Regions from separate parts of the Bacillus sp. M13(2017) genome, predicted to be linked through region 2. Evidence: riboswitches for the same ligand, from Rfam matches in the RefSeq annotation. Region 2 holds a riboswitch; the other holds the start of a gene.
The links. A riboswitch is a leader RNA that binds a small molecule or an ion and turns the genes downstream of it on or off. The one in region 2 is predicted to bind FMN.

Region 1 (11,585 bases), on a different contig from region 2:
GCTTGGTGGTTTCGCTATTTCCCTTTCCAAAACAGGACTTCCAGATGCTATGATTCAAACTGCATTAAAATGGATTGGCAATGAACAAGACACGAAAAAACAAATTTATTCTAAAATACTTATTTTATTCATTATTTTAACGATGGCTTGTTTCTCACAAAATGTGATTCCTGTTCACATTGCTTTCATCCCCATCTTAATTCCAGCACTTTTAAAAGTATTAAATGAGCTGAAAGTGGATCGCAGACTTGTCACATGTATTATTACATTTGGATTGATTACTCCTTATATGTGGATCCCTGCAGGGTTCGGAAAAATTTATCATGACGTATTACAAACCAACGCTGCGCAAAGCGGCCTTACATTCGATGTCACACTTATTCCAAAAGCAATGACTATTCCAGCAATCGGTATGATTATTGGATTATGTGTAGCGGTATTCATTACGTACCGAAAACCTCGTACGTATGAAACAGAACAAATTCATACTACCGAAAATGAAATCGTTCCCTATACAAAACGTAGCATTACTTTCGGGTTATTATCTATCATTGCTACATTAACTGTTCAATTAACTACAGAATCAATGATTTTCGGTGCTTTAGCAGGTATTATCGTCTTATCAGTTAGTGGCAGTCTACCACTTAAAGAAGCAGATGCGATATTAACAAGCGGAATGCGTATGATGTCCTTTATTGGCTTTGTTATGATCGCTGCCGCTGGATTCGGCGCTGTTCTTCGAAAAACAGGACATGTTGAATCTCTGGTGCAAACGAGTGCACATATAATCGGAAATAACAAACCACTCGCTGCATTTCTTATGCTCGTTATTGGACTTCTCGTCACGATGGGAATTGGTTCATCCTTTTCAACCATCCCTATCTTAACAACCATTTTTGTACCTCTTTGCATTCAGCTTGGATTTAGTCCAATGGCCACAATTGCAATTATCGGTACAGCCGGAGCGCTAGGTGACGCAGGATCTCCAGCATCGGATAGCACCCTTGGACCAACATCCGGTTTAAATGCTGATGGTCAGCACCATCATATATGGGATACATGTGTACCCACTTTTCTACATTACAATATACCGTTACTTATATTTGGCTTTATTGCCGCAATTACATTATAAAAAGGTGCGTATAAAACGCACCTTTTACTTTTTTATTTTTCCTTTTAATTGTTGAAAAGCTACTTTTCCGTTATCTTTGACACTGCTTTCAATTGTCGATAGTGATGAACCTATCCATTCACACTCTATGCTCCCATTCGGTCCAACAATTTTTAATTTATTTGGTATATGTATATTTAGAAATCTCGCTGACCGAATTAACTCAATAGCAATCTGATCACTTGAGGCTACAATTCCATCTATATACGGATTGTTTTGCAATAATGTAATAAATTGTTTATTTGTATACCCTTGTACACATTCTTCTCGATAAGAGATTCCTTCATCCCAAACAGCGTCTAAAAACCCTGCTATATGATTTTCCATTTCTTCACTTTCTTCTCCCTCACCGAAATATGCAAGAAAGTGACACCCTTTCTCTTTTAATAAAGAAACAGCTCTCTGTCCACTTTCATAATAATTTCCATGTGATTGTTGCTCATCAATCACAACAAACGGAAATGGAATTTCTCCTATACTTTTAAAAACTGCTCTTGTCAAAATAACACCTGCAATATTATTTTGCTTCAGCATATGTATGTATCTATCTTTATTCTCTATATTACAAATAATGATTTGATAGCCTTCTTTATATGCTATTCCCTCAATACAATGTAGCAAAGTGATGTTTGATGGGTTACTTAAATTATCTACAAGTAATGCAATTATCGTTGAATTCTCTTTAAATAGTGGCTTCGCTGCACTGTTTGGCCTATAACGTAATTCTTCAATTGCTTCCTTTACTTGTTTTACTGTGTCCTCATGAACGTATCCTTTTTCATTAATAACTCGTGAAACGGTTGCGACTGAAACACCTGCCAATTTTGCAACATCACGTATAGTTGCCACATCGTCACCCCTTAATATGGTAATAGATTACAATTTTACGGTAACCTAAATTACACTCACCGTCAAGATTAATGACTTATATTTCTGAAAATTGTTACATCATTTCACTAAACGATACTCCAACTGAATTTCATGTAAAATTGGGATATTATCATATCCAATACGTGGAATTTCTTTCTTTATTTTTCGTGCCTCCTCTACCGCATTCACATATAAATTAGTCATTACAAAATTACGTTTTTGGTAAAATCGTAACGCATTCATATTATCATTTGTTGTAATAAGCCAGACCTGGCTGCACCGTTCTTCTTCTGCAACTTGTAATACACAATCCACAAGTTTCGTCCCTATTCCTTTTCTTTCTTCAAAGCTATCCAGCGATACAATTTCGCACATATTTCCGCTCACTTCATACGTTACAATTCCGATTATTCTGTCATCTAAGAGTGCAACAAAACCTGGCAACTCTTCTAACTGATGTCCCTTACCACGTGAAATCATCAATGAACTTCCCCAGTTCTCACACATGAACATTCGGATTGTTTCTTTCATCGCTGACGTAATTTTTTGTATATGCAGCATTTCCTATTTCTCCCCTTTTATATCATTGTGATACAATATAAGTGTATCACATGTAACGGTATTTGGAGGATGAGGTAAAGTATGAAACGTTTTTTTGCAGCATTGTTTACTATACTAGGTGCAATAACTGCCCTTGGGATTTTCTTTACAAATAAAGTGATGTACTTAAAGAAAAAAACAGAGGAAGAAGTACTCGAAAGAGAAACGAAAAAACATTTTCGTATAGAGGATTTTGATGCTCTTCATAAAGAAGAAATTCATATCCCTTCTCAATTCGGATACGACCTTCACGGATATTACATTCCTGCTGGTCACTCCAATAAGTTTATGGTTTTTTGCCACGGTGTAACTGTAAATAAAATAAACTCTGTAAAATATGCAAACTTATTCTTAAAAAGGGGATATAACGTCCTCATTTACGATCATCGTCGTCATGGTAAAACTGGCGGAAAAACAACAAGCTATGGATACTATGAAAAACATGATTTAAAATCCGTAGTTGACTGGCTAAAAAACCGTTTTGGCACCAATATTACACTTGGTATTCATGGTGAATCTATGGGAGCTGCAACACTTCTTCAATACGCAGGACTTTTAGAAGATGGTGCTGATTTCTATATTGCAGATTGTCCTTTCTCTGATTTTCACGGACAATTACAGCACCGTTTAAAGGTTGAATTCCATTTACCAAAATGGCCTTTATTACCTTTAGCAAACGCATTTTTGAAAGTTCGTGACGGTTATACAATTCGTGAAGTTTCACCAATCGACTGTATAAAAAATATTAACAATCCCGTTCTCTTTATTCATAGTAAAGATGACGACTATATTTTAGCTGATATGACAAAAGCGTTATATGAAGCGAAAGAAAATAATAAACAACTTTATATTGCAGAACACGGTGCACACGCTTGCTCTTATAACGAAAATAAAGAAGAATACGAAGCAGCCGTCGATCAATTTTTAAACACCTATGTGAAAGAAACAAAAAACAGGCTTGCATAAGCCTGTTTTTTATTGCGCTAAAACGTCTGTAACTTGTTCCATATTTTCAGAAATCCAGTGCATTGCATCATCTAACGTTGGGAATTCTGTCGTTTGAAATGTTACTTCATCTTGAAGTAACCAAACATCCTTTGCCTCTTGCCCTACACCTGCAATGGACCAATGTAACAAACTATATGGATGATTATCATTCAAAAATGATGCCCACGTGCGCTCATTTGCAATATTTCGTAATGTATGTAATTGTTTATCCATCTCTCGTCACCTTACTCTAGTCAGTTATGAAAACTATTATAACACTCTCTTCTTTCTCAAACAAAGTGCTCTTTTTTCCCCGCTATTTGCGGGCAGTAAAACTCTCACCTCAAAATTCGGCTGAAACAAAGAAGTTAGGTGGGAGATTAACTGCCCCTAAAAGCCCGATTGGTTCAACTAATAATTAGTGGGGGATGCCTTCCCCACTAATTAAAGTTTCACTTTATATTGCCAAGCACTTCCCTTGATTATATGATGAAATTAAGCGTTTGGGAAGGAGGGATAACGTTGGCAAAAGTACAAATTAAAGTAAATGATAATGGCTCTTTTCGCGTTACAGGGGACGTGGAATTAGTCGACTCACAAGGGAATGTATTCCCAGCAAAACCGGCATTTTCTTTATGCCGTTGTGGTTTATCAAAAAATATGCCTTATTGCGACGCTTCGCATAAAGGTAAATTCGAGTCTGTTGTTAGAGCACCAGAGGCAGAATAATTTTACATGTGACATGCACATTTTTTTGTGCATGTTTTTTCTTTTTAGCAACTCCGTTATATCTCTTCTCCTTACAACATTTCTAATACTTTTATTTCCATTCCAGCCTGCATATATTTTCACACAATTCTTCACATTCGAATATTTTTTACTAGCCTTTTATTTTTTTTGTGCTATAATTTGAGCAAACAGCATCCTTCGGGGTCGGGTGAAATTCCCAACCGGCGGTGATGAAGTGAAAACTTCTAAGTCCGTGACCCGTTTTCAACTCGAAAACGGTGGATCTAGTGAAACTCTAGGGCCGACAGTATAGTCTGGATGGGAGAAGGATATGTTTCTAGTTTTTTATATAGTGAATACACTTTTATTTCAGTATGCATATTTTTAAAGATTCATTTTGATTCTTTATATATGTTTAATTTTCTATACTTATTTTTTATACTGAAATAAAAAGAGACAACTAGCGTTTAAAAATTCGATATTTTGCTAGGTTTTTTCCTTATGCAGAAATATCAATTATCGTTAGGTTTCTTTCCTATGCTTTCGTATTCAAACTATATTTCTAGAAATCACGTCTCCCAAACCCCAAGGATATTAAATCCTTGGGGTTTTTTGATTTTTTTAGGAGAGGTGAAGAAAATGACAGATCAAGAATATATGAGGATTGCCCTGCAGTTAGCAGAAGGGACATCAGGACAAACAAGTCCGAATCCTATGGTTGGTGCTGTTGTTGTAAAAGATGGAAACATCGTTGGTATGGGCGCTCATTTACGAGCTGGTGAAGAACACGCAGAAGTTCATGCCCTTCAAATGGCTGGTCAGAACGCCAAAGACGCTACCGTTTATGTAACACTGGAACCGTGTAGCCACTTTGGAAAAACACCACCTTGCTGTGAATTGCTCATTGAAAAAGGAGTTAAGCGTGTTGTAATTGCTACTCTCGATTGTAATCCGCTCGTTTCTGGTAACGGAAAAAGAAGATTAGAGGAAGCTAGAATTGAAGTAACTACCGGTATTCTTGAAGCAGAAGCGCTTTTATTAAATCGCTACTTTTTTCACTACATGAAAACGAAACGCCCTTTTGTAACAATCAAAACAGCAATGAGCTTAGATGGAAAAATAGCAACTGTAACTGGTGAAAGTAAGTGGATTACAGGTGAAGAAGCACGTGCTGATGTTCACCAATATCGCCATACACATGATGCAATTCTTGTTGGAGTGAATACAGTTATAGCTGATAATCCTCATTTAACAACAAGAATTCCAAATGGTGGGAAACATCCTATTCGCGTTGTTTTAGATACCCATTTACGAACGCCACCATCTTCTCATGTTATAACAGATGGTTTAGCACCGACATGGATTATTGTCGGTAAGGATGTAAAGAAAGCGAAGATATCTTCTTATGAATCTAAAAATATAGCTATATTCCAAATGGAAACGAAGTATATAGAAATCGAGGACCTTCTTTCCTTTCTTGGAGAGAAACAAATTCTTTCTCTATTCGTTGAAGGTGGCCAATCAATTCATGCAAGTTTCTTAAAAACAAATAATTTTAATGAAATTGTAACCTATATAAGCCCGAAATTAATTGGTGGGAAAGATGCTCCTACTTTATTTGGAGGAAATGGTTTTTCAAAATTACAAGATGCGCTTTCCTTGAAAATTCAAGAGATGAAACAAATTGGTGATGATATAAAAATCGTTGCGAATGCCCGAAACGAGGTGACGAAATGTTTACAGGAATTGTAGAAGAATTAGGAACGATAGCAAACATGCAACAAAGCGGAGAAGCGATGAAATTAACGATTCATGCAAAGAAAATTTTATCAGATGTTCACTTAGGTGATAGTATCGCGGTTAACGGTATTTGCTTAACTGTAACAAGCTTTACAACTACTTCATTTACAGTTGATGCAATGCCTGAAACGATGCAGTCGACATCACTTCGCATGCTTAAACCGCACTCTAAAGTAAATTTAGAGCGAGCAATGGCTGCAAACGGACGATTCGGTGGACATTTCGTTTCAGGACATATTGATGGCATCGGAACGATTTTAAATAAAAAACAACATTACAATGCCGTCTATTACAAAATAGCAATTTCTGATGAACTGCTGCACTATTGTTTGCAGAAAGGGTCCATTGCTGTTGATGGAACGAGTTTAACGATATTTGATATAGACGAATCTTCCATAACGATTTCACTCATCCCGCACACAGTAAGCGAGTCTGTCATTGGAGAAAAAAATGCCGGAGATATCGTAAACATTGAGTGTGACATGATTGGTAAATATATCGAACGCTTTATTACTAAACCTACAAAACGAGTAGGTTCAATGACTGAAAGCTTTTTACAAGAAAACGGATTTCTATAAGGGGGAAGAACAATGTTTCATCGTATTGAAGAAGCTCTAGAAGATTTAAAACAAGGTAAAGTCGTTATCGTATGTGATGATGAAAACCGAGAAAATGAAGGCGATTTTATTGCTTTAGCAGAGTACATTACACCAGAAACAATTAATTTTATGATTACACATGGCCGTGGTCTCGTTTGTGTACCGATTACAGCAGGGTACGCAGAACGTCTACAATTAGAACCAATGGTATCTCATAATACAGATTCACATCATACTGCGTTTACAGTGAGCATTGACCATGTTTCTACAACAACAGGGATTAGCGCTCACGAACGTGCAACTACGATACAAGAATTGTTAAACCCTGCATCAAAAGGCACTGATTTCAATCGACCTGGACATATCTTTCCATTAATTGCGAAAGAAGGCGGTGTCCTGCGTCGTGCAGGTCATACAGAAGCTGCTGTTGATTTAGCAAAGCTATGCGGTGCCGAACCAGCTGGAGTTATTTGCGAGATTATAAATGAGGACGGCACGATGGCACGTGTACCTGATTTAATAGAATGCGCAAAACAATTTGATATAAAAATGATTACAATAGAAGATTTAATTGCTTACCGCCGCCATCATGAAACACTTGTGACGAGAGAAGTGGAAATTACATTACCTACAGATTTCGGTACTTTCCACGCAATTGGCTATTCTAACTCATTAGATACGAAAGAACATATCGCACTTGTAAAAGGTGATATTTCAACAGGTGAACCGGTACTTGTACGTGTTCATTCTGAATGCTTAACAGGAGATGTATTCGGTTCACATCGCTGCGATTGCGGACCACAACTCCATGCAGCACTTGCTCAAATTGAGCGTGAAGGAAAAGGTGTTCTTCTTTATATGAGACAAGAAGGAAGAGGCATTGGGCTTCTTAATAAGCTTCGTGCTTATAAATTACAAGAAGAAGGATTCGATACTGTAGAAGCAAATGAAAAACTCGGCTTCCCTGCTGATCTTCGTGATTACGGTATCGGTGCTCAAATATTAAAAGATTTAGGTTTACAAAGTTTACGATTATTAACGAATAACCCAAGAAAAATTGCTGGCTTACAAGGTTACGATTTAGAAGTAGTCGAGCGTGTACCGTTGCAAATGCCGGCAAAAGAAGAGAATAAATCGTATTTACAAACGAAAGTAAACAAATTAGGACACTTACTAAACTTATAATTAAAGGAGAGATTTATTATGGTATTCGAAGGTCATTTAGTTGGTACAGGATTAAAAGTTGGAGTTGTTGTTGGACGTTTTAACGAATTTATTACAAGTAAGTTACTTGGCGGCGCTTTAGACGGATTAAAGCGTCACGGTGTAGAAGAAAATGATATTGATGTTGCTTGGGTTCCTGGTGCATTTGAGATTCCTTTAATCGCTAAAAAGATGGCTAGTAGCGGAAAGTATGATGCTGTTATTACATTAGGTACTGTAATCCGAGGTGCTACAACTCACTACGATTACGTTTGTAATGAAGTAGCAAAAGGTGTTGCGTCATTATCACTACAAATGGACATCCCAGTTATTTTCGGCGTATTAACGACAGAAACAATTGAACAAGCGATTGAACGCGCAGGTACGAAAGCTGGTAATAAAGGATATGAATCAGCTGTTGCTGCAATTGAAATGGCTCACTTATCAAAACAATGGGCATAAAAAAAGAGGCTGCGGCCTCTTTTTATTTTTTTACCTTTTTTTGTACATCTTTTATTAATTCATTCATCGTTTTTCCTTCTGTTTTTATATGAAGAGCTTGTGCTGTTCTCCATACATTCTCTCTTTTTTTCGCTTCTTCTATAATAGTAATTTCTTTTCTAACTTCCTTTAAATCTTTTCCTTCCGTTTTCAATCCAAAATGTTCAGCTTTCGTTCGAAAGTGTTGTTCGATTCTTTGTTGCATCTCTTTTTGTTCAGGATTTTCAGCAGCCTTAACTGGATCAGAACTTATTGCTTTTATTAAAATTAAACAAGTCATAATCGCTAATATGTATTTGTACATGTAAAATCCTCCAACCCAATATAAATTACATATTTACTATGTACAACTAGGGCTTGGAAAATTCGTCCACAAAAATTCTTTTTTTCGTTCAAAAACCAATAGCATCAAGCGTTTACAACTATTTATTACATTTTATTTACAAAAAAAGCAAACCCTTTTACAAGTTTGCTTTTTCATCTATCCTATAATGCACATTCTTCAATCTCAAATCCTAAATCTGCAATCATACCCCAGTCCGCATTCGGCTCTTGTCCAGCTGTCGTTAAGTAGTCCCCGACAAAAATAGAATTTGCTGCAAATAAACCGATTGGCTGTACAGAACGTAAATTGATTTCACGTCCTCCTGAAATACGAATTTCTTTTGTTGGGTTTACAAAACGCATCATTGCCAGTACTTTTAAACATTCTACTGGTGTTAACTCTTTTTGCCCTTCAAGAGGTGTCCCCTTTACAGCAACAAGGAAATTACAAGGGATAGAATCTGCATCTATACGTTGTAATTCAAATGCAATTTCAGCACGCTCTTCAATTGTTTCTCCCATGCCAAAAATCGCTCCAGAGCATGGTGAAATACCAGCTTGTTTTGCTTTTTGAACTGTATCAACACGATCATCGTACGTATGAGTTGAACAAATACTATCGTAATTATTTGCATGTGTATTTAAGTTGTGGTTATAACGATGCACGCCTGCTTCCGCTAAACGTCCTGCTTGATCTTCATTTAAGAAACCTAAACAACAACAAATCTTCAAGTCTGTCGTTTCACGAATTTCCTTAACTGCTCCAATTACGTGATTTACCTCTTTATCCGTCGGACGACGACCAGACGCTACAATACAATATGTACCTGCTTTACGGCGTATTGCTTCATGTGCCCCTTCTACAATCTTCTCCTGCGTTAACCATGCATATTTATCAATCGGTGCTTCTGAAATAATAGACTGTGAGCAATATCCACAATCTTCAGGACATAATCCAGATTTCGTATTAATAATCATATTCAATTTTACTTTCTTACCAAAATGATGATGGCGAATAATGTAAGCTGCATTCATAATTTCTAAAACTTCTGTATCATCAGCTTCTAATATCGCTATTGCATCTTCTTTCGTAATCATCTTCTCTTCCACTACGTCGTATGCTAGTTTTTTCCAATCCTTTTTTGTTTGCACTTGTTTCATTTCATCTCTTCCCCTCTTTTGTTATATGCATAAATAAAGCATGATACGTTGCCATTATCCCTTCATTTCCCGTGAAGTCTCTTTCGTATATGCGTAGCATCGCACGAAAGAGTGAGGGACTTTGACAATATGATCCTTCATTGCTATTAGTTGCTCCTACTTTTCGAATAGAATGCAGAAACTCCTTAACTTCTGTAAAACTCTCTATGTAACATGTTTCAGAAACATGCACCTCCCCTGTTTCTATCTTGCATATATGAAGCAACTGATCTTTTGAATAAAAACGTTGACCAATCGATGTTTCATTTTTTATATTTCTTTCTTCTTTCGCACGTTGGAACGAAGCATGCAATTCTTGAAATGTTTCATGTCCAAACGTTGAAAAGAGTAATATCCCATCTATAGACAAATGTTGAAATAAATTTCTTAACACTTGTTGTAAATTATTTAACCATTGAAATGTAGCATTTGAAATAATGACATCATATGATTCTTCTAATCGTAATCGCTCAATATCTTCACAGTGAAACGTTACATTTTTTACATTTTGTCTAGTTTGCGCAATCGCAATCATACTTTCAGCAAAATCAACTGCTGTAATATGTGCTTTCGGAAATAACTTTGATAATTGCTCTGTTACATAACCCGTCCCGCACCCCAGTTCTAAAATACGTATCGGTGCCGTTTCACTATATCGTTCCTTTAAGATTGAAAGTAATGAATGTGCCATCTTTTTTTGTACATTTGCATATCGATCGTAAGATACGGCTGCCCCATTAAACCGTTTTTGTAGTAACGTTTTGTTGATCATGTCGTATCCCCTCTACAAATTGAATTATCTCATTTGCGCAATATTCAAAATTCGTTACACATAATGCATGCCCTGCTTCACTTACTACTTTCAGCTCGCTGCTGCTATTCTCCGTCATACTACGTGCCGCAGACAATGGGCATATTACATCCTGTTCTCCGTGGATAAGTAGTATAGGTACTTTAATTTCTTTTAGTTCTTCTCTCATATCTGTTTCTATTAAATAATCCAAACCTAGTTGTAAAGACTGAATAGAATCACCTTTAAAATGTTCTACAATGTCCTCAAAGTTTTTGTTCTCTTTTAGCTCATCTTTCGTAAACATATTTTCATAAAACCGCTTGAGCGTATCTTCTTTCCTTCTCGCCAAATTCCTTTTCAGCCGTTCTACATGCAAAGCATTCCATCCATTACTATAGTCGCTCGTATTTGTAAATTTAGCGGTCCCACCAATTAATACGATACCTTTTGCCTCAATCTTTTTATAAGCTTCAACTGCTGTTAACGCTCCTAGTGACCATCCAACTAAAATTACGTTGTCGTTATGCGCTACATCTATAATTCGTTCCGTAAATTCACTTCGTTCTTTCACATTACGCCAATCTATGCATTCAACAGGATATCCTTTAAAATACGGAAGTACTAAATCCCAAATATTCTCTTCCATTCCCCATCCGGGGATAAAAATAATCTTTAGCTCGTTCATACGAAAATCTCCTCTTCTTTCGCAATGTGAATAATTCGGTCAATAGCCCATTTTAAATCAGCTATTGTATGTTGCGATGTAACTGCAAAGCGAATTCGAGAACTATGAACCGGCACAGTTGGC
Region 2 (11,585 bases):
TATTAAATGCTATTACTCGGTTTTTCACAACATACTTTAATTGTGTCACTTGATCTTCCATTAAAGATAATAACGGTGATACAACAAGCACTGTTCCTTCTCGCATAAGCCCTGGAAACTGATAGCACATAGATTTCCCTCTTCCAGTCGGAAGCATTGCTATCACATCTTTTCCTTCTAATAAATCTGTAATTACTCCTTTTTGACCTGGACGAAATTCAGAATATCCAAACCACTTATATAAATATTCTTCAAGTTTCATTTACACCCTCCATCCGCGCTAATACAAGACGAACTTCAAAATAAGAAATATCTTCTCCAACCGCTTGTTTCAAAACACGTAACTTCCGCGTTTGCAATGCTTCAATTACTTTTATTACTTTGTCTATCTTTTCTTTTTCCATAAACATTTCAATAGAAAAATCTTTTTCTCGCAAAGCAATTTCAACAAAATGATCTTCTATCGTTGCAACCTTTAAATTCCGAATCGTCGCTATTTCTTCTAAAGAACGTCCTTGCCTCCAAAAATTATATGTTTTTTTCGTGGATAAACTAAATAATTCAGCTCTCTCATTTGGATAAGATATAATTTCAGCTAATAGTGGAAATTCATTTTCTTTATCACGAACTTCTTGTATAAAGAAATGCATTGTACCCCAAAATAAAAAATACACCCTGAATATATCTTGTTTCGTAATTTCTGCTAATTGTTGCAATGTACAACCAATACGTTCATAACCCGTTAATCGATATGTTACAATCGTCGCTTCTATCGCATTACTATTTTCTAAAAGATTCTGTACTTCCGTCCATAGTTTTCTCGCCAACTCACTTCTCTTATATGGCCTTCCTGTTAGAAAACGTTTCACCCACATCATTATTTCTGTATCTTGCTGAATTGGAATAAACCTCGTATTATTCTGTTGTAAATTGGATATGGTTTGAATAATCAATGATAATCTTTTCCAAAATGTTTCACCTAATTCACCGTAATGTAAACCATGCAAATGTGCTGGAAAAGCATAAACTTCCTCCCATTTATGTAACTGCATTTTACCCGTAGGTGTTAACACATATGTATTTTCATGTATTTCTTGAATAAAATCCGCTTGCAACAACTTTGCAACTTCACCATCATAGTCATTTCTATTCAATGATTTATATATTCCGAACAAAAATGAAATTCGGAACATATTTCCATCTTGTAAAGTTTGCGAAGAACGTTTGCCCTTTAGTAAATAATAAATAGAAGAAACGGTTCTCTCACCATTCAATTGTTTTAAACAATGCAACAAAGTATATTGTATTTGCATGACCGCTTCCACCTTCCAATCTTAACTTCATTCTTTTCAGTACAATTACACTATCTACTGTCGCTCATTAAACTTATCATATAAGAACTATATACTTGTATATAGTCTATTGTATCAAACGAAATCATATTTACGTATTTTGAAAATCTTATGACATAATTCAAAAATAAGTTGACACTCTAATTGATAAGCATTATCATTATAATTTTATGTTGAAAAGTTTTACAAACCGTTTTACAATAAGGTTATAATTTTTATGGCGAGCTTTTCACATACATATTATCAGGAGGGAAAAAAGATGGCAAAATATACAATCGTTGATAAAGATACTTGTATTGCATGTGGTGCTTGTGGCGCTGCTGCACCAGACATTTATGACTATGATGATGAAGGTATTGCATTTGTAACATTAGATGATAACCAAGGTATCGTTGAAATTCCAGATGTATTAATTGAAGATATGATGGATGCATTCGAAGGCTGTCCAACTGACTCAATTAAAGTTGCTGACGAATCATTCGACGGAGACGCTTTAAAATTCGAATAGTCTTTTATTAACTTCAAAAAATGCCCCTCATATTGATGAGGGGCATTTTTTGTATCTAAATTTTATTTTCCTTAATAAAAAACCATTAGTAGTTTCACACTACTAATGGTTTTAATATATATTATGCATTTTTCATTTTTGCAAACACCCATACTTTCAGGCGTGAGAATAATGCTACAAATACAATTGTTACAACAATCCCTTTAATTAAATTAAATGGTAAGATTGCCGTTACAACCGTTGTTCTTATGGTTTCGCTAGACATAGCCGGTGAATTTAAAAACCAAGTGTAAGCCGGGAATATGATGATGTAGTTTAATACACTCATAATAAGTGCCATTGTAATTGTCCCTAGCATTAATCCTGTAGTTAAACTCTTCACAGTACGATACTTTCTAAATAAGAAAGCTGCTGGTCCAATAAATAAACATCCTGCAATAAAGTTTGCAATTTCTCCAACTGGTACTCCCGTTAAACTCCCTTGAATCCCGTAATGTAAAATGTTCTTTATCGCCTCTACAATCACTCCTGCTACTGGTCCAAAGATAATTGCTGCAATTAAAGCTGGTACATCACTAAAATCAATTTTCAAAAATGGCGGAAGCCCTGGGAACGGGAAATCCAACATCATTAGTAAATATGCAATACTACTTAGCATCGCTACACTCACCATCTGCACTACACTGTTTTTTTGTTTCATCTTTCTCTCTCCTTTTCCATCGATCATCTCATGGAAAGTGGAAAGGTTCTGCTATGCCTGTTTTTCATAGAACGAAAAAACCCTTTGTGTTTTACACAAAGGGAGAATTTAAGGCACATCAAACAGACGTTCAAATCCATATCTTTTTTGAACGCTTGAACCTCCATCTTCTCCCATCCAGACTATACTGTCGGCTTTGGAATCACACCAAATCCTGCCTTAACGGCTCGCGGGCTTAGAACAAAATCATAAATAGTTCATCACCGCCGGTCGGGATTTTCACCCTGCCCCGAAGATAGACCGATATTCTATTTTCCCCTTCATTATACAACAACCTCATAACATTGTGAACTAAAAAATTGTAACTTATTTAAAATTAGTTATTTATTTTTCATAACAACAAATAAATTGCGAGATATTTTACAATACAATCCATATTTTTTTATTATTCGGCATTTCTCTTTTGGATTACCTAGTCATATATAATTAAAAGTGATAAGATATTGAATTGTTAAGATAAGAACATTTTCTGAGTTATGGAGGAAATGTCATGAAAAAAGAAAAGAGACATTCTATTCGAGAAGCAATGAAAAAAAACTTAAGAAAAGAATACTTTTACTTAAAAAAAGAATTACTTTTCTACTGCCCAATTGATTTAGGCACATTCTCAAATGAGACATACTATGCTACTTTCGATGAAGATGGCATAAGTATTTATCAGTATGATAAAAAAACAGAAAGTAAATTAAAATTGTGTGAGCGTCATCCGTGGAAGAGTTGGAATAAAGTGAAGATTGATCACTATTTGACAACTTCTCAATTTATTTTTCAGGGTGAGCGAAATTGGATCTTATCTCTTTTTCAAAAAGGAAAAGAAGCCCAAAAAATTATTGAAGAGCATACATCTTTACAAACAGAAGTTGTTTCCCGCTCTTTCTTAAAAAAACTTCCTGGTTTTCGTTCTAATACACCACTGAATAAATACATCGGTAGTATTTGTTACACTGCACTTATTGCATTTTTATTAAAATGGATGATTCCATTTCAAGCACCACAAATCGCCCTGTATTCTATTTCGATTGGTTGTATGCTTCTTGGCCTACTTTGTTTGACAATCGGTTTAATTGAACCGACTATCGTACTGTTTCGAACAAAAGAGAAAACAAGAACAAAAGTTTTTTACTTGTATAGCTATTTAGCTATTTCTGGATTTATATGTGTCTTTATTTTTTGGTAAAAGAAGCCGTCCCAAAATAAACTTTGGGACGGTTTTCTTTTAGATATAGATGCTCTGATTCACTCAATAGTTCTAGCAAAAGCGCCCATATAATTTCATTTACATTGAACATTATTTAAGAAGAACATAAATTTGTTCAAAGTTTAATTTTTGAGACGTTTCCTTTACTTAACATATAATTGTTGATTAGGATAAATTAGCTCTTGCTGCAATCCATTTTTTTCTTTAATTTCCTTAAGTGTCATACTAAATTTCCGTGCAATACTAACTAAAGTATCCCCTTTTTGTACGACATATAATGACGAAGAAACAACTTCATTTCTTTGTTCACTTAAAACAAGCAATGGGTTCATCGCATTCTTTTTCGCCATCGTCCATCTTCCTTGATGAAGTTCTAAATGTAAGTGTGCACCTCGCGATTCTCCCGTGTTCCCTACTTCTCCAATTTTTTCTCCTTTTGAAATATAATCTCCTTGTCCCACATATCTCTTATTTAAATGTGCATATACAGCCTCATATTCTCCGTGTTTAATAAATACAACATTTCCATAACTACTCGAATAATAAGACCTCGTTACCTTACCATCTTGGATAGCTGCCACAGGCGTTCCAATTGGCGCAGCTACATCAATACCATAGTGTTTTCCATGCCTTGTCCCAAAATAATCACTTATCTGACCTTCAACAGGCCATGTCCATCGATTTTCTTCTGCATAAACATGTAATTGAGATACAAACAGTATACTCAATAGCATGACGCCGCATTTTAAAACTTTCATATACATCCTCCGTTTTCTAATTACCACTATACCTTCTCTATTTTGGTATATTACAGAAAAAAGTATACAAAAAAAAAGAAAGTGAATTACTCCACTTCCTTCTCTTTCTTATCACGAAAAACTAATGCACTACGGTTATACTCCACATCTTTCACTTGTAATCGAGCATTTATTACTCGAGCTATTGCAAACAAATAATCAGATAATCTATTTACATACTTTAAGACAACTTCATTTATTTTCACTTCTTTTTGCAATGATACTATAGAGCGTTCTGCTCTCCTTACAACAGTACGTGCAATATGAATAGTAGCCGCCGCCTCGCTACCTCCTGGCAAAATAAAGCGTTCTAATGGCGGGGCTTCTTCTATATACAAATCAATCTTTCTTTCTAAGCTTTCAACCATCTCAATTGTCACCTTATAAGGAATTTTTTGTTCCACTATTGCCAAGTCTCCTCCGCAATCAAATAGCTCATGTTGAATATTTTCGAGCTCATTGTAAATATCTCTATAAGTCCCGCCTTGAAGCTTAGTCATTGCATATCCGATATGAGAATTCGCCTCGTCTATTGTTCCATACGCTTCCACACGGATATCATCTTTATCAACCCTACCGCCTATTACACTTGTCGTTCCTTTATCTCCTGTTTTTGTATATAATTTCATTTCTTCACAGCACCTCTCTTGTTATTCTTTATTCGAGCAACATAGAAAAAAGTTCTACCATTCTTTATTTAATTGAGTTTACAAAAAAATAAAAAACAGCAGAACTTTATTCATTATCAACTTTAAAAACACATATCTAAATTATACGATTCGGTAAATAGACAGAAAATGTAGTTCCTTCTCCAACAACACTTGATACAGAAATTTTACCATCATGGCCTTGCACAATATTTTTCGCAATCGCAAGCCCGAGTCCTGTTCCACCCTTTTTCCCACGTGTTCTTGCTTTATCAGCTTTATAGAAACGATCAAATAAAAATGGAATATCCTCTTCTGGAATGCCTGCACCCGAATCTTGTACTTCAAAAATGAGGCCATTATTTTTCGTATCAATTACAAGCGTTACATGTCCGCCTGCGTTTGTATGACGTATTGCGTTATCAATTAAATTCGTCAATACTTGTTCCATACGATCTGCATCAAACGGGTATTGTTCAATTGGATCTTTGAAATCAACCGTTAACGCGACCTCTTTATCCTTTGCAATCCCTTGGAATTTACGACCTATTTTTTCAACGAAAGGATGAATATCAACTTCACCTATATGTAACTCTACATTACCACTTTCCATGCGTGCTAAATCTAATAATTCATTTACAAGTTTACCTAAACGAACGGATTCATCATAAATGATTTGAACAAACTCATTAATTTCTTCTTTCGTTTGCACAATATCATCTAAAATCGCTTCACTATACCCTTGCAGCATTACCATTGGTGTACGAAGTTCATGCGATACATTCGCAATAAAGTCTTGACGCATCTTTTCAAGACGGCGTTCTTCCGTCATATCTCGCAGTACCGCTACAGCTCCACGAATTTTCGTTTGATTGTAAAGCGGCGTCATAAGAACTACATAGTTCCCTTTTTGTAAATTAATTTCAACAACTTGTTGTTGTTCACTTTCTACAACAAGATGGAATAGTTCCACAAGTTCAGAAGGTAGTTTTTTACTTAGCTCTATCTCTTTTTCTTCTTGCCAAACTTGTAAGAAATGTTCGGCCGGCGGATTGATTACTACAACTTCACCTTCTTGATTTAATGTAATAACCCCATCTGCCATACTACTTAAAATACTAGCTAACTGTTCTTTCTCTTGTTGCAAGGCGTTCATATTAAACTTCAACTGTTTTCCCATTTGATTTAAGGCCGTTGCAAGCTCACCAATCTCATCCTGAGATACCATAGGAGCTTTCGCATCAAACTTCCCACGCGACACTTCAAAAGCAACCTCACGCATTTTACGAAGTGGTGCTGTAATTCGAGTAGATAAGAAGAACGCAAAGAAAGTTGTTAATATAATCGCAATTCCAGCCGATAAGAAAATAAAATCAGTCGTTCTTTCCATACCTTGTATCGGTACTTGTAAAGATTCATATACGAACACTGCACTTTGATTTTTTGATTGCACTGGTTTTCCGACGATCATAATATCATTTTCGGTGTTTTTATTCTTCCTACTATTAGACGCTTTTCTAATGTTATTCTTAATTTCTTTTTTGTCTGTAAACACAGCCGCTAATTCTTTATCTTCTTTTAAGTCATCCATTGTAAGAGTGACTAATCCTTCTTGTTTCGGTGAAGAAGAAATTTCTTTACCATCTTCTACAATAATAATCCTTGAAAGTGGATCAGAGAATTTGTAAGCGATATTCTCAATCGTTTTTACATCGGCACCTTCTTCAATTAACTCTGAAACACTTGTTGCGACTTTTTGAAGCCTAGCTTCACTCATATCAACATAGTATGTTCTAAAAAACTGTGAAAGTAAAATCGCAACAAATCCAAGCACGAACGAAACGAGAAGTAATATGGTCATCCATAACTTCCCTACTACACTTCTCCAAAGCATCAGTCGTTCACAACCTCAAATTTGTAACCTACACCCCAAACAGTAACAATCATTTTCGCTGCATCTGGTGATTTTTTGCTTAACTTCTCACGTAAACGTTTTACATGTGTATCAACTGTACGTAAATCTCCGAAGAATTCATATTGCCATACTTCTTTTAACAGTTGCTCACGATCGAATACTTTATCAGGAGCTTTCGCTAAAAATAATAGTAACTCATATTCTTTCGGCGTTAAGTTTACTTCATTACCATCTGCAGTAACACGGTGTGCATCGTTATCAATTGTTAAGTGCGGGAATACAGTAACATCTTTTGTCGTTGTATCTTGTGTAAAGAATGTTGTTGGTACAGCACGGCGTAATACCGCTTTCACACGTAGTACGACCTCACGTGGACTAAATGGCTTTACAATATAATCATCTGTTCCAACTTCAAATCCTTGTACTCTATTTACTTCTTCACCTTTTGCTGTCAGCATAATAATTGGTGTCGCTTTCTTCTCACGAACCCCTTTACATACTTCAATGCCATCTTTACCAGGCATCATAAGATCTAATAAGATTAAATCGTAATCATTTTGCAACGCCATTTCTAAAGCTGTATCACCATTATCTGCTTCTTCAATCGTATATTGTTCTCTTTCTAAGTACATTTTCAATAAACGACGAATGCGATCCTCATCATCTACAATTAAAATTCTTGATTCATTTTCCATCTCTACCCGCTGCGCACTCTCACCTCAGCGGTTCACACCTACCCTTCTTTAACTATTATGTTGCGCTATTCTCGTTTATTTAAGCAATCTTCTAAATGTTTCACTTCCCATATTATGCTTCACAAGAATAATAAATTTTGTTCAATTTTTTTCCAAAACTATGTATTTTTTTTGAACAGCATATAATGTCCTCGACATCATTTTACAAAATCAACCGCTACTTTGTCATGTTTTTCTCAAAAAAGAAGAAAAGTTGACAAAAATAAAATAGGAAAGTGACATGCACTCTCCTATTTTATTTCTCTATGCATATGAATGTAAACCGGCAATAATTAAGTTTACTACAATAAAGTTAAACATAATTATTGCAAAACCAATTACTGCAAGCCAAGCTGATTTCTCTCCATGCCATCCTTTTGATAGGCGTAAATGTAATACTGCTGCATAAAAGAGCCAAGTGATAAGTGCCCAAACCTCTTTTGGATCCCAGCCCCAAAAACGTGTCCACGCTATTTGTGCCCAAATCATCGCAAAAATTAATGCACCTAATGTGAAAACTGGGAATCCAATTGCAATAGATCGATATCCGATTTCATCTAGTAGATCACTATTCGTATTCTTTACTAACGGCTGAAGTGCCGCCGATACTCGCTTCCGTAAAACAAGTCTTAATACAATATACAGTAACGTTCCTACTAACACTGACCAAATAACAGTATTTAATTTTTTCGCATTTACAATCGCTGGAACTTCAACTGCCGGTTCTAATTTATTTTCTGTCAGTAACTTCCCTTCATGCGGTCCAACTAAGGCCGGAAGATTGTACTTCATTTCCAGTTGTTGTTCATTTTTATCAATCCATTGAAACTTCGCTTCATATTTCATACTAGAAAATACCGTTGTCACTCCAATAAACCCAACCGTACAAACAAGCGTGAATACGACCGTTTCTAACCAAAATGTACGTTTGCTTCTCGTTGATTGATCTACATTTTTCAATAAATACATAACGCCCGTAATAAAACTAATCGCTAAGATTGCTTGTCCTGCTGCTGCAGTCGTCACGTGAATATGTAACCAATTACTTTTTAAAGATGGAATGAGCGGAGATATTTCCCTCGGAAACATACTTGCATAGGCAATTAATAAAAGCGCAACTGGTAATGCAAATAGTCCGATTATACTTACACGGTACATAAAATACATGACAATAAATGCTCCTACAAGCATCATGCCGAAAAATGTACCGAATTCAAAAAAGTTACTAACTGGCGCATGCCCTGATGCAATCCACCTTGTAACAAAATATACTGTTTGTGCTATAAACCCTAAAATTGTAATCGTTATTCCTACATTTGCCCATTTATGACCCTTTTCTTTAATGGCTCCCCCAAAAAATAGAGTCGCAATTAAATATAAAATAAATGCGGTAAAGAGAAAGTTACTACTTATTTGCACCATATCGTTTCCCCACCTTAACTAATTTTTTTATCAATTACTTTATCATTTGGCTGTGGAATTGCTGTACCTTCTATTACTCTTTCAATATCTTTCTTTAAACCGAACCAATTTTTATTTGTATGCCCTGCAATCCACCATTCATCATTAACACGTTGTATCCAAATACGGCGATGATTCCAATACATACCTTGAATGACACCAACCATAAATATAAATCCTCCAATGCCGAGAATCCAAAGCGTTAAATCTTTTCTTACAGTAAGTGCTGTTGCATTTTGCATTTCCACACCTGCGAAGGACATTTTATATTTGTTATTCCCATCTGGTTCTATATTTTGCTGAATACCAACAAAACTCACTTCACCATCTGGCGTTTCAGGTGTAAACATTTTAAATACAAATGCAGGATTGTTTGGTAATTTCGTTTTTGTATTTGGTTTTCCATTCTCATCAAAATAAAAATCAGGAAAATAGCTTAATAGTTCTAAAGAATAACTATTTCCTAAATCATATTTTTCCTTAGGGTTCGTTAAATCTACTTTAATCGGTCCCCACTTTTGATTATTTTCTTTATTTTGCAAGTGAAAGGACATACTTTTAAATTCACTTTCTTTATAATCCACTTGATACACTGCAAATTGATCAAATTTCAGTGGTTCATTCACTCGAATTTCCGCTTCTTTTACTTTTTCTAATTTCGGTTTTTGTCCTGCTATATTTTCTCCTACTGCTTTATATAATACGGCATTCGTTTGGAAGTTTTTCGCAATCATTTTATCGCCTACACGATCAATCGCTTCCTCAAAAACTTCCTTGTCCTTACTTTTATCATAAACTTCTTTTATAAATTTTTCGTTTTTTAAGTAGTATTGTCCATCCGTCCCTGGTATTTCTTTCGTTTCACCGTCACGTAACCAAAGTGCTTCGTCTACGTACATACTCGGTAAAAAACGAAGCATCGCACCGAATAAAAAGATAATAAGACCGATATGATTCACATATGGACCCCAACGCGAGAAGCGTCCCTTTTCTGCTAAAACGTTTCCGTCTTCCACTTTCACGTTATAGTTTCTTTTCTTTAAATTCTTTTGCACTCTTTCCAGGTCACCATCTTGCGGTGTACCAGTCCCATATAATCTCTGTCTCTTTAAAAAGCTAGGATGTCTTTTTACGCCTTGCTTTTTTAAAGCTTTATAAAGTGGAATAACGCGGTCTAAACTACATATCACAAGAGAAATACCGATAGAAGCAATCAAAATCATATACCACCATGAACCGTATAAATTATTAAACCCTAATTGATAGTATAATTGTCCTAAAAATCCGTATTCTTGTTTATAATATTCAGCTGGTGCAATCCCTGGAGTTATGTACATTTCTTGCGGAAAAATAGTTCCTATCGCTGATGCAGCTAAAGTTATTACGATTAGCCATACACCCACTTTTACAGAAGAGAAAAAACTCCAAATTTTATCGACTATCGTTTTTGTCTGCGTGAGAGATCTCCGTGCACTCCCCTCATAGCGCATATCCAATAGTTTTGTATTTTCATTGCTTTCAAATGGTTTCCCGCAAGCTTCACAAAAAACGGTTCCTATCGGATTAACATGTCCACATTCACATTTAATTTCTTTCAACACTCTCACCGCCCCTGTATCTATATGTACTATTGTATATTCTAACCTCAAGTTACCGCAATACTCAGAATTTTTAAACCAGAGGCGCTACAGGCACGCACCTCTTATGTAAAGGCTTTCTTTATTACGGAGTAATTTTCTTTAAATACCCTTCTAACTGTTCTTTCGTTTGTTCCCCTATAATTTGCTCCACTACTTTTCCATCTTTATCAATCAAAAAACTTGTCGGTAATGGACCTACGCCATATGTTCCTATAATCTTTTGTCCTTTATCAATGGCAACTGGGAATTTCAAACCATATTGGTTCACAAAGTTCTTTACTGCAATATCCGTTTCATCTGCATCTAACGCTATGATTTCAACGCCTTTTTCTTTATACTTTGGATATAATTCATTCATATAAGGCATTTCTTTTTCACAAGGTTTACACCACGTGCCCCAAAAGTTTAAAAATACACCTTTTCCCTTTAAATCTTTTAGTTCAATTTTCTTCCCTTCTAAATCCGTCACAACAAAGTTAGGTGCTTCTTTTCCGATTTGCATTTTCTCTTTATTAGCAAAGAATCCTTGATAAAGGGTAAATCCTACAGCACCACATAAAATGAGTAGAATAG

Region 1: it holds a riboswitch for FMN, as region 2 does, so the genes downstream of both, ribD (bifunctional diaminohydroxyphosphoribosylaminopyrimidine deaminase/5-amino-6-(5-phosphoribosylamino)uracil reductase RibD) here and CGQ22_RS17805 (ECF transporter S component) in region 2, are expected to answer to the same signal.

Annotation. Positions count from the first base shown of each region.
Region 1 is NZ_KZ268500.1:701,951-713,535, reverse strand. Features, by position in the region: gene CGQ22_RS04135 (Na+/H+ antiporter family protein) at 1-1,132, shown strand, start outside; gene CGQ22_RS04130 (LacI family DNA-binding transcriptional regulator) at 1,157-2,020, opposite strand; gene CGQ22_RS04125 (GNAT family N-acetyltransferase) at 2,120-2,602, opposite strand; gene CGQ22_RS04120 (alpha/beta hydrolase) at 2,684-3,607, shown strand; gene CGQ22_RS04115 (DUF2552 family protein) at 3,617-3,862, opposite strand; gene CGQ22_RS04105 (CDGSH iron-sulfur domain-containing protein) at 4,151-4,357, shown strand; FMN riboswitch at 4,548-4,691, shown strand; gene ribD (bifunctional diaminohydroxyphosphoribosylaminopyrimidine deaminase/5-amino-6-(5-phosphoribosylamino)uracil reductase RibD) at 4,997-6,109, shown strand; gene ribE (riboflavin synthase subunit alpha) at 6,091-6,735, shown strand; gene ribBA (bifunctional 3,4-dihydroxy-2-butanone 4-phosphate synthase/GTP cyclohydrolase II) at 6,748-7,941, shown strand; gene ribH (6,7-dimethyl-8-ribityllumazine synthase) at 7,960-8,421, shown strand; gene CGQ22_RS04080 (hypothetical protein) at 8,444-8,764, opposite strand; gene bioB (biotin synthase) at 8,947-9,945, opposite strand; gene bioC (malonyl-ACP O-methyltransferase BioC) at 9,947-10,756, opposite strand; gene CGQ22_RS04065 (alpha/beta fold hydrolase) at 10,722-11,462, opposite strand; gene bioF (8-amino-7-oxononanoate synthase) at 11,459-11,585, opposite strand, start outside.
Region 2 is NZ_KZ268506.1:197,064-208,648, reverse strand. Features, by position in the region: gene recQ (ATP-dependent DNA helicase RecQ) at 1-262, opposite strand, end outside; gene CGQ22_RS17815 (YpbB family protein) at 252-1,313, opposite strand; gene CGQ22_RS17810 (ferredoxin) at 1,612-1,860, shown strand; gene CGQ22_RS17805 (ECF transporter S component) at 1,982-2,560, opposite strand; FMN riboswitch at 2,722-2,861, opposite strand; gene CGQ22_RS17800 (hypothetical protein) at 3,111-3,797, shown strand; gene CGQ22_RS17795 (peptidoglycan DD-metalloendopeptidase family protein) at 3,962-4,576, opposite strand; gene CGQ22_RS17790 (cob(I)yrinic acid a,c-diamide adenosyltransferase) at 4,663-5,244, opposite strand; gene resE (sensor histidine kinase ResE) at 5,381-7,156, opposite strand; gene resD (DNA-binding response regulator ResD) at 7,156-7,872, opposite strand; gene resC (cytochrome c biogenesis protein ResC) at 8,176-9,333, opposite strand; gene resB (cytochrome c biogenesis protein ResB) at 9,348-10,973, opposite strand; gene resA (thiol-disulfide oxidoreductase ResA) at 11,095-11,585, opposite strand, start outside.